2 regions of the Vibrio coralliirubri genome follow, and region 1 is predicted to be linked to the other one. Evidence: predicted binding sites of a transcription regulator. Region 1 holds the regulator's gene; the other holds the start of a gene.

Evidence for each region. The regulator MetJ, encoded in region 1, represses methionine synthesis genes. The targets are predictions, from matches to a motif close to TTAGACNTNTANANGTCTAA.
Region 2: the regulator MetJ is predicted to act here: its motif matches at 4,257-4,276, upstream of metA (homoserine O-acetyltransferase MetA).

The regions. Positions count from the first base shown of each region.
Region 1 covers NZ_AP025470.1:244,057-249,762, reverse strand. The annotation lists gene OCV20_RS01140 (bifunctional aspartate kinase/homoserine dehydrogenase II) at 1-238, opposite strand, end outside; gene OCV20_RS01135 (O-succinylhomoserine (thiol)-lyase) at 241-1,422, opposite strand; gene metJ (met regulon transcriptional regulator MetJ) at 1,631-1,951, shown strand; gene OCV20_RS01125 (malic enzyme-like NAD(P)-binding protein) at 2,117-3,406, opposite strand; gene rpmE (50S ribosomal protein L31) at 3,740-3,958, opposite strand; gene priA (primosomal protein N') at 4,291-5,706, shown strand, end outside.
Region 2 covers NZ_AP025470.1:1,978,106-1,983,811, forward strand. The annotation lists gene OCV20_RS09050 (tetratricopeptide repeat-containing diguanylate cyclase) at 1-248, opposite strand, end outside; gene OCV20_RS09055 (M20/M25/M40 family metallo-hydrolase) at 510-1,616, shown strand; gene OCV20_RS09060 (IS3 family transposase) at 1,705-2,547, opposite strand; gene OCV20_RS09065 (helix-turn-helix domain-containing protein) at 2,544-3,053, opposite strand; gene OCV20_RS09070 (DUF3859 domain-containing protein) at 3,155-3,577, opposite strand; gene OCV20_RS09075 (ATP-binding protein) at 3,656-4,024, opposite strand; gene metA (homoserine O-acetyltransferase MetA) at 4,300-5,241, shown strand; gene pilW (type IV pilus biogenesis/stability protein PilW) at 5,410-5,706, shown strand, end outside.

The DNA of each region.
Region 1 (5,706 bases):
CAATCAGATCAAGCTGGAACTGACGAAGTGCTTGTAGGCATTCATGGGCAATACGACCATCTTTGTCGAGCGCTTCAACGAACTCAATTAAGCGGTTGGTTGTTTTGCCTGCTGCCGATACCACCACCAAATCAGATGCTGATGAGTATTCTCTAAGAATGTTGACCACGCGTTGGTAACATTCAGGGTTTGCTAAACTGCTGCCACCAAATTTATGTAGCTGGCGAAAGGTTGCCATTATTAACCCTCCCCTTCAGCGATAAAGCGCTGTGTTCTTTCAAACGCTTGCTTGAGGTCATCGATTAGGTCTTCTGCATCTTCAAGGCCAACAGATAGACGCAGTAGTTGCTGAGAAACACCCGCTTCTGCTAATGCTTCTTCACCCATCGCACGGTGAGTCATCGACGCAGGGTGACAAATCAGGCTTTCAACACCGCCCAATGATTCTGCCAAGGAGAATAGCTCTAACTTATCAACAAAGTATTTAAGCGCCTCGAATGAGCCCGCAAACTCAAAGCTGAGCATTGAGCCAAAGCCCGATTGCTGTTTCTTCGCGATATCATGACCCGGATGTTCAGGAAGGCTTGGGTGATAAATAGTGCCAACGAGATCTTGTTGCTGCAGAGACGCTAGAATCTCACGCGAGCTTTCTTCGTGAACTCGCATACGCGCACCTAGCGTACGAATACCACGTAAAGTCATGTAGCTATCAAATGGTGTGCCGGTCGCACCAATACAGTTGCCCCACCATGCTAGCTCTTCAGCGTGCTCTTCTGTCTTAGTAACCACAACGCCACCAATCACATCTGAGTGTCCGTTGATGTACTTGGTTGTAGAGTGGATAACAAAATCAGCACCCAGCTCTAAAGGCTTTTGGAACACAGGCGTCAAAAACGTGTTGTCGACAGCAACCAGAGCACCAACCTCTTTCGCTTTGCGGCAAGTTTCTGCAATATCAACCACACGAACCAGTGGATTCGATGGGGTTTCAATTAAGATCAATTTTGGCTTAAGCGCGATCGCTGCATCCAGTGCCGCTTGATCCGATTGATCAACGAACAGAACTTTGAAGTCACCTTTTAGCGAGCGAGTGTTAAACAGACGGTAAGTACCGCCGTAGCAGTCGTGCGGTGCAATAATAAGATCATCGCCGCCTAAGAAAGCCGAAACCCATAAGTTAAGCGCCGAAGTACCGCAGTTAGTCACAACCGCGCCTTTGCCTGATTCAAGCTCAAACAGTGCCGTTTCTAATAAACCACGATTTGGGTTACCAGAACGGGTGTAATCGTACTTTGGCACTTCACCAAAAGCGGGAAACCCATAGTTAGTCGAAAGATAAATGGGTGGGACAACGGCATGGTGTTGCGTGTCTGACTCGATACCAGTACGTACTGCGATTGTTGCTGGCTTCCGGCTGCTCATAGGTGCTTCCTTACAAGTTTTGCGTCTGAGAATCACAGCGGCTTGTCGGCATTTTGCGGCTGTGTTAGATATATGTTATTCACTTTACTTTCATAAACGTGAGACGTCAACACTTCTAGACGTCTATATGTCTTTGCTTATGGCAGTAAATCCCGCTAAAATCACCACTATTAATTTATTCTAACAACTAAAGTGATGAAGGTACGCAATGGCCGACTGGAATGGTGAATACATAAGCCCATATGCTGAGCATGGAAAGAAAAGCGAACAAGTAAAGAAAATTACAGTTTCTATCCCTCTAAAAGTGTTAAAGGTTCTTACTGACGAGCGTACTCGCCGCCAGATTAATAACCTACGCCATGCAACAAACAGTGAGCTACTGTGCGAAGCCTTTCTACATGCGTACACAGGCCAACCACTACCAACGGATGAAGACCTTCGTAAAGATCGTCCTGACGATATCCCTGCTGAAGTGAAAAAACTGATGACAGAAATGGGTATCGAGTTCGAAGCGTTTGACGAAGAATAAAAACAATTCAGTCACTGCCTTCATTATTGATTCGTTATAGCTGACCCTGTTTATCACATCACGCATTGCGTTTTTATGACTACGCTGTGAATGATAGACATAAAAAAACCGACTCCTATGAGTCGGTTTTTTATTATTCTTTTTCGCTCAATAGAGCAACAGCTATTAAGCCATATAGTTAGCAGGCATCTCGATACGAGCTACGCCAGATTCAACAGCCGCTTCCGCAACTGCTCGTGCTACGCGTGGAAGTAGACGTGGATCCATTGGCTTAGGAATGATGTAACCCTTACCGAACTCCAGTGCAGTCTCGCCCGCAGCTGCTAGTACTTCAGCTGGAACTTCTTCTTTCGCTAGTTCACGAATCGCTTTAACCGCCGCCAGCTTCATTTCGTCATTGATTTCGCTCGCACGCACGTCTAGTGCACCACGGAAAATGAATGGGAAACAAAGTACGTTGTTTACTTGGTTAGGGTAATCACTGCGGCCTGTACCCATGATTAGGTCAGAACGAACTTCGTGTGCAAGCTCAGGCTTGATCTCTGGATCTGGGTTTGAACATGCAAACACAACTGGCTTATCAGCCATCAGCGTTAGTGCTTCAGCAGGCAGTAGGTTAGGACCCGATACACCCAAGAACAGGTCAGCGCCTTCGATAACATCTTCAAGCGTGCGCTTGTCAGTGTTATTTGCGAACAGCTCTTTGTATTCGTTTAGGTCATCACGACGAGTGTGGATCACACCTTTACGGTCAAGCATGTAGATTTTTTCACGCTGAGCGCCACACTTAATCAGTAGCTCCATACAAGCAACCGCTGCTGCGCCAGCACCTAAACAAACGATCTTACACTCTTCAAGTTTCTTACCTTGAAGTTCGATCGCATTCAGCATACCCGCTGCCGTTACAATCGCTGTACCGTGTTGGTCATCGTGGAATACCGGAACATCACAACGTTCAATCAGGCGACGTTCAATCTCAAAACAGTCTGGTGCTTTGATGTCTTCTAGGTTAATACCGCCGAATGTATCTGCGATATTCGCAACCGTATCAACGAACTCATCGATTGTGCGGTGTTTTACTTCAATATCGATAGAATCTAAACCAGCAAAACGCTTAAACAGGAGCGCTTTACCTTCCATAACAGGTTTAGAAGCAATAGGGCCAAGATTACCTAGGCCAAGAATCGCTGTACCGTTAGAGATAACTGCAACCATGTTGCCTTTACCTGTGTACTTATAAACGTTATCAACGTTCTGTGCGATCTCGCGAACAGGCTCAGCCACGCCTGGGCTGTATGCAAGTGCTAGGTCTTCTGCAGAGTTTGCAGGCTTCGTCAGTTCTACGGCAATTTTGCCTGGAATTGGGAACTCATGGTAATCAAGAGCTTGCTGACGGAATTGTTCTTGAGGTGATAATTCTTGAGAGGATTGAGCTTGGCTGCTGTCTTCAGACATAGGTGTAGGTTCCTAGGATATTATTATTTGGGGGATCTTGTTCATGTTAATGGATGTACTTCAAAGTTCCTAGGTGGTTGGAGCCTCTGTCTCATTAAAAAACGAGATTTCACTACTAATAAGACCAGTGAGCAGTTGAAATTACTATCGCTTGTTGAACTTTCGAGCTGAATTTTGGTGCAGAGAGATACGCAAGGAATTGCCCTGCAATAGAAAGGTAGGCAACTTATCGTGAGGCGGGATTGAAGCTTGAATGAAAGTCAGTGCTTTCTCAAATTGCAGGCAACAAAAAAGGACACCGAAGTGTCCTTTTTCATGTCTAAATAGCGAGAATTACTTCTTGCTAGAAAGAGCACCGAAACGCTTGTTGAAGCGATCAACACGGCCGCCAGTATCTACGATACGTTGCTTACCAGTGTAGAACGGGTGACATTTGTCACATACGTCTAGGTGGATTGATTCTTTTGCTAGCGTTGAGTTGAACTCAAATGTGTTGCCGCAAGAACAAGTTGCAGTAACTGCTTTGTATTCTGGGTGGATTCCAGCTTTCATGGGATAACCTCAAGTAGGCCGTGTCGCTATACGATTCTAAGCCGCACACCACACGTAGTTTAAAAAAAGAAATAAAGACACCGCATCGACACAAAAGAGTGATGAAGCCATACCTTTAAGGCGCAGTATAGTAATGAATCTATAAGGCAGGATCAACCGATTTGATACATTTTTCACCAATTCTCTCTTTATTTCCTTTATCGGCCTGAGATTTCGGGCTGTCGTTGTCGGTATACGCTAACTCGCCGCCTTCATCCAAACTGCTTCTCGAATTTAACCGCCTTATCCTTTAGACTGTTCGCTCTCGTCAACTCAGATAAAGCCGTCCCTTTATGCGTCCAATGATTGCCCGCGTGGCACTGCCTGTTCCACTCGACAAGCAGTTCGATTACAAGATTCCAAGCCACCTATTTCCGATTATTGGTGGACGAGTCTCTGTGCCTTTTGGACGACAAACCTTAACCGGTATTGTCACGGCTCTGGTTAACGAATCTGAATTCGAGCTAGACAAGCTCAAACCGATTAAAGCCTTGTTAGATAATCAACCTGTTTGGCCGGAATCTGTCTATTCACTGTTAATGTGGTGCAGTCAGTTTTATCAGTACCCGCTTGGCGAAACCTTTGCTAACGCCCTTCCGAGCGCCCTAAGAAAAGGCAAAGCCGCCGACTTCGCGACGCTGGTTGAGTGGCAGTTAACACCATCAGGCAAAGACCAACTGATGCAAGGTTTTGGTCGCGCGGTCAAGCAAGCAAAAGTGATGCACATGCTTGAGCACGGCCCGGTTCCTCATCAAGAGTTCATTGATGAAGATGTAGGCAGTGCCGTACTCAAGACGCTTGAAGAGAAAGGCTGGATTGAATCGTTAGAGAAAAAGCCGAAACGCCAACCGTGGCCGGTTGAACTTGAGAACGACCAAGACAAACCTAAGCTCAATGCAGAACAAGCCATCGCGATTGCGACCGTAAATAGCCAAACCGACTTTGGTTGTTTCCTGTTAGAGGGGGTCACTGGCTCAGGTAAGACCGAGGTTTACCTGAATATGATTAAGCCGATTCTCGACCAAGGTAAACAAGCGTTAGTGCTTGTGCCCGAGATTGGCCTCACCCCTCAAACGATTAACCGCTTTAAGCGACGCTTTAATGTGCCTGTTGAGGTTATCCACTCAGGTTTAAACGATTCTGAGCGACTGAATGCTTGGTTATCGGCGCGCGATAAAATAGCGGGCATCGTGATTGGTACCCGTTCGGCTCTGTTCACGCCATTTGCTGACCTAGGCATTATCATTGTCGATGAAGAGCACGACGCGTCTTATAAACAACAAGATAGCCTGCGCTACCACGCTCGTGATGTGGCGATCATGCGTGCTCATAAAGCGCAGATTCCAGTAGTGTTAGGCTCGGCGACTCCGGCCTTTGAAACACTGCACAACGCTCAGATCGGTAAATACAGTTATCTCACCCTCACTTCACGTGCGGGTGTCGCACTGCCGACCACCAATAAGGTGTTGGATGTTAAAGGTGAATATCTAGAAAGTGGTTTGTCTGCGTCGTTAATTGCAGAGATGCAAAGACACCTCAAAGCAGGCAACCAAGTGATGCTGTTCCTCAATCGCCGAGGGTTTTCTCCCGCATTGATGTGTCACGATTGTGGTTGGACTGCCGAGTGTAAACGTTGTGATGCTTACTATACTTATCACCAATACAGTAATGAGATGCGCTGCCACCACTGTGGTTCTCAGCAGCATATC
Region 2 (5,706 bases), 1.7 Mb from region 1:
TTGGCTTGGAGAGCCTCGAGTTGTTGGGAAGCTAAATTGGGATCACCACGAGATACATCGAGAATATCGATCAATGCAGATCCATATTTAGAGAGTAATAACTCTTTCTCTGGACTATAAACACTCGGGTTTTCAGGGCGAATATGCTTTAAATCGTCGTCGTAAGTTGGATAGAGCAAATACAGCCCCAGCACAACACTCATCAGCAACACTAAAAGGAATGAACCTAACACATTGTTTCTATTCATTTATCAGTGCCATTATTGATTACATTCCAATTTCATCGACGTATGTTTAAAAGCGGTCAAACATTATACCCGACAGATATACAGATTAAAATCCTGTGCACCGGTAGATCTGGGTTGGGTTTTTCTCACTAATTAGAATAATCAGGCAACTTTCTTGATTTAACTCAGACAATCATCTACCTCATTAGCGTTATAGTGATTTTCCTGTTCCTACCTCCGTGGCTTCTTTTTGAACAAGCGGAAGCATAATGAGAATTAACAATGACCCAAATTAATGAACAACGTCTTGTAGAACATTTCTGCGATCTAGTGAAAATTGATAGTGAATCTCGTAACGAAAAAGCGATTGCTGAAGCTTTGGCTGAGCAACTCGGTGAACTAGGTTTTGAAGTTCACAAACTGGCGGTCCCTGAAGAAGTGTCTAATGGTTTCAACATCTACGCTCGTCTAGATGGCACTCTTCCAGGTAGCACAGTATTCAGCTGCCACATGGACACAGTAACGCCAGGCATCGGCATTGAGCCAATCATAGAAGACGGTATCATCCGTTCAAAAGGCAACACAATTCTAGGTGGCGACGACAAGTCTGGTATCGCAGCTATCATGGAAGCGGTTCGTTGCATCAAGGCTGAAGGCCAAGAGCACAAAACTATCGAGATTGCGTTTACTGTATTCGAAGAAGGCGGTCTGTTTGGCTCTTTGAACTTCGATATGTCTTACATTCAATCTGAGCACGCAATCGTACTTGATACAGGCGGCCCAATTGGCACCATCGTAAACGCGGCGCCTGGCCAGCAGAAGATTGTTGCTAAAATCAAAGGTCGCCCTGCTCACGCTGGTTTAGCGCCAGAAGAAGGCATCAGCGCAATTCAAGTTGCTGCAGACGCAATCACCAAAATGAACCTACTTCGTATCGATGAAGAAACGACGGCAAACGTCGGTATTGTTGAAGGCGGTCAAGCAACTAACATCGTAATGCCAGAGCTTAAAGTCGTGGCTGAAGCACGTTCACTAAACGGCGAAAAGCTAACAGCTCAAGTTGAGCACATGATCTCGACATTCCAAGAAAGCGCTAAGCAGTTCGGCGCTGAAGTAGAAATCGAATCGACTCGTGCTTACGATGCATTCGTTATTGCAGACGATCACCCGCATATTCTTTCTATCAAATCAGCGTTTGAGAAGCTTGGCGTAACAGCGAACACTAAACGCACTGGCGGCGGTAGCGATGCAAACAACTTCAACGCAAAAGGTCTAACAACGGTTAACCTTTCTACTGGTATGGCGAAAGTTCACACCACTGAAGAGTACATTGCAGTGAAAGACATGGTCGCTATCACTGAGTTTGTTGTGGCTTACGTAACGCAATAATCGAATCCATTAGTCAGGTAGTCACTTCTATCTACCACAATGAAAAAAGCCGAGACATGAAGTGACCCCGTAAAGTTGGACATTTCTGTTAAGCGGCTTTCAAGGCCTGAGTTCGATATTCTATCGGAGTCAGGCCTTTTAGTTTCACTTTTATACGTTTGGTATTGTAGTACTCGATGTATTCTTTAATCTGCTCTATCAGAGCATCTGCATCTTCAAAGCTTTGGTTGTGATACATCTCGGTTTTGAGTAAAGCAAAAAAGTTTTCAGCAACAGCATTATCCAAGCAGTTACCTTTTCTCGACATGCTTTGCGTTAACCCACTCTCCGCTACCTTTTTCTGATACTGTCGATGGCGATATTGCCAACCTTGATCGCTATGTATAATTGGCTTTGAGTTGGGTTTAAGCGTTGATATAGCTTCCGTCAGCATATCTGTGACAAGCGGCAAGCAGGCATTTTTGGCCACTCTATAAGCAACCACCTCCTGAGTAAACAAGTCGACAACGGGAGATAAGTATACTTTCTGCTCTTTGACTTTGAACTCCGTGACATCAGTTACCCACTTTTCATCGGGTTGAGTCGCACTAAAATCTCTTTCAAGAACGTTGGGAGCAGCTTTTCCTGACTCTCCTCGGTATGAACGATACTTTTTAATCCTGACCGTCGATTTAAGGTTGAGCTGAGCCATAAGCCTTTGAACCGTTTTGTGATTAAGCACGAACCCCTGATTCTTTAGTTCCAAGTGAATACGGCGGTAGCCGTATCGCCCCTTATGTTCATGATAAATTGACTTTATCAACCGCAGCTCACGTTCGTAGCTATTTTGGCGCTTGCTCGTTTGAGCCTGATAATAAAAGACACTTTTTGCCAACTGTAGAGTGTGCAGTAAGTGCTTTAATGGGTACTTGCCTTTAAGAGTTAGAGCTATGACCGCTTTTTCTTTGTTCGACGGTTTTTTTTCTGCTCCAACTCTTCCAACTTTTTTAGAACGGCATTCTCGGTTCGTAAGTAGACCAACTCCTCTTTTAGCTCCTCAAGTGTCATTTCATTATCAGGCTTAGTGGTACGTTGAGGTTGCTGTTTCATTGAGGGTCTTCCTTTCTGGCGCATTTCGAGCCCCTTGATACCGAGCTCATTAAATCGTTTAAGCCAGACAGAGAGTATTCCAGGGGATGAGAGGTTTAATACAGCGCTAGTGTGCGTGAGAGACCATTCATTCGTCCACATTAAATTCAATGCTTTTCGTTTTGTTTGAGCAGTCGCGGCATGATTAGTTGGTAAAAATGAATCAGTACCATGGATGGCAAAGACTTGAGCCCAATACCGTATCTGCCTTGAAGAAATTGAATATTGTTTTGCTAAGTAGAGAGATGACGTGCCATCTAAGTATTGCTTAGCAATGATACATTTTAGCTCTCGGCTATATTTGGACATAAAAAGACCCCCAATAATTGGTGTCCAACTATTGGGGGTCAGTTCAACATCATCACGATGCTCGGCTTTTTTGTTGTTCAGGCAAGTATAGAAGATCGAATCTAAAAGCCCCTACGCTTCCAGAATTGGCCTTCGTCTTTTGCTACTAGGTCGAATGTCTTATCGGCGATGATGTTGCCTTTTAGCTCGACCGTCATGCGCCATTTGCCTAGCTTGTTCGAGACAGGTGCCCAGATAGTGTCACCTAAGTAGAAATCCCAGTCATTGTTACCGACATACTCTTCGCCATCGAACGGTTCGAGCACTTCACCTTTGTCTGTAGTGATGTTTGGGTGATAAATGCAGTAACGGATCTTCTCACCTTTGGCTTTTTTGATATTCAAGATATAGCCAAATTCCACGTCTATTTCAGCATCAACGATGGTGGTGAACTCTTGGATTTTTGGAAGATCTTTAGATTTGGAATCCCACGTTGTGTAGATCCCGTAAGATGTCATGTCGACCACAACAGAGCGCTTTGCCATTTCAATCTTTACCTTGCAGTTGTTCTATTAATTTAATTCTATTTGCCATTCAGCCACGCCAGCAAAGGAAAAACGAGGCTATTCTTGCCAGTCTTTCGCCATACGCTTAATCACTGAAGGTTCAATGTCGTGAATAGTGCCATATTGATCTCGGCAGACTTCGATAATTAATTCTGCTTTATATTTACGTGCAAGTTGGCGGTAAGCCTTCATTTCCCAGTGCTTAATAAAGGTATTCGAAACAACCACATCTAGCCCTTGCTTTAATCCGTTTTCCGCCGTGTTTTGGCACCACTCATGAGCTTGTTGCAGCTGCCTAGGATCAAAGTGGTACTCACCTTGCTCATTCACATAATACATATCGGCTTCGACATGCAATGCATCGTAGGTTTTTGCTTTTGTTGATTTGCCAGAACCGGGCAACCCTCGAATGAGTATTAACTTCATCTATCACTTTACAGGCTAATTCGAAAACATGAGTTTATCGTAAATAGTAACGAGTTTCTCTGATAACTGACTTTGCTCAGCATACGAAAACCAACTACTTACACGAGACTCCGATAATCACTGAATACAATGAGACTCCCCTCGAAGCGCGTGGATTGCTTCTGATAGAAAACACAAATAATTTACATCTATCCATTTTGCATATCGACAAGCGTATCAAACTACTATAGATTTAGATGTATAGACGTCTACATATCTAGCTTAGGGAGAAAGCTGTGCCTATTCGCATTCCAGACCAATTGCCAGCATCCGATGTTCTTCGTGAAGAAAACATCTTCGTTATGCCGTTATCAAGAGCATCGACACAGGAAATTCGTCCACTTCGAGTCTTGATCCTCAACCTAATGCCGAAGAAGATTGAAACTGAAACTCAATTTTTACGCCTACTATCGAACAGCCCATTGCAAGTGGATGTAGAGCTGCTGCGCATTGATGACCGACCAAGTAAAAACACACCCACTGAACACCTTGATAACTTTTATCGTCAATTTGAAATGGTCAAAGGAAGAAACTTTGATGGATTGATCATCACTGGTGCGCCGCTTGGCTTGGTTCAATTTGAAGATGTTATCTACTGGGACCATCTGAAAACCATCATGGAATGGGCAAACAAGCACGTTACTTCAACGCTATACGTGTGTTGGGCGGCTCAGGCTGGTTTGAAGTTATTGTATGATTTGCCAAAACGCACTCGTAAAGAGAAGCTGTCTGGTGTTTACAACCACGAGATACATAACCCATACCACCCTATTTTACGTGGCTTCGACGATACATTCCTGGCTCCCCACTCTCGCTACGCGGACTTCTCTCAAGAGTACTTAGCTGAGCACACAGACCTTGATGTTCTTGCGACTTCTGATGTTGCGGGCGTATATCTAGCGGCGACCAAAGATAAGCGAAACGTGTTTGTAACGGGTCACCCTGAGTACGACTCTCATACGCTTCACAATGAATACATTCGTGATTTGGGTGAAGGCATGGAGCCTGTGATACCAATCAACTACTACCCGAACAACAATCCAGACAACAAACCGGTTGCAAGCTGGCGTAGCCACGGGCACTTGTTGTTCTCAAATTGGCTAAACTACTGTGTTTACCAACAAACGCCTTACGATCTGGATCATTTCAGCGAAGACAACTTTACCAAAGACGATTAAGTTCTTTCTTCCGATTCACAAACACATAAACCGTGTTCAGTATGTTGTTAATAAAACGACGAACTGGACGCGGTTTTTTTATGGTGTGTGGGTCGCATTCCATAATAGATTTACGACTTCAATGGGTTTGATTTCATATGATGGGTTGGTGTTCATAAGGAGCTTTACATGCCTGCCAAGCCATCATTTTCAAATCCGATTTCGTTGTCCCGCCCTCTTTCGTTATCAAGTGTGGTACTACTTGCCTCGCTTTCCTTGGTCGGTTGCGTCTCTGTCACTGAAGGACCGCCAAAGATTGAAAGTGATCCTATCGCGATGTCTGAATCTCGAATCGAATTAGGTTTGGGCTATATGGGACAAGGCAATATGGTAAGAGCGCGTGAAAACCTTGAGCTCGCGATTAAACACGCACCTAGCTACTACCGTGCTCGACTTTCAATGGCGCATTACTACGAACAAGTGGGC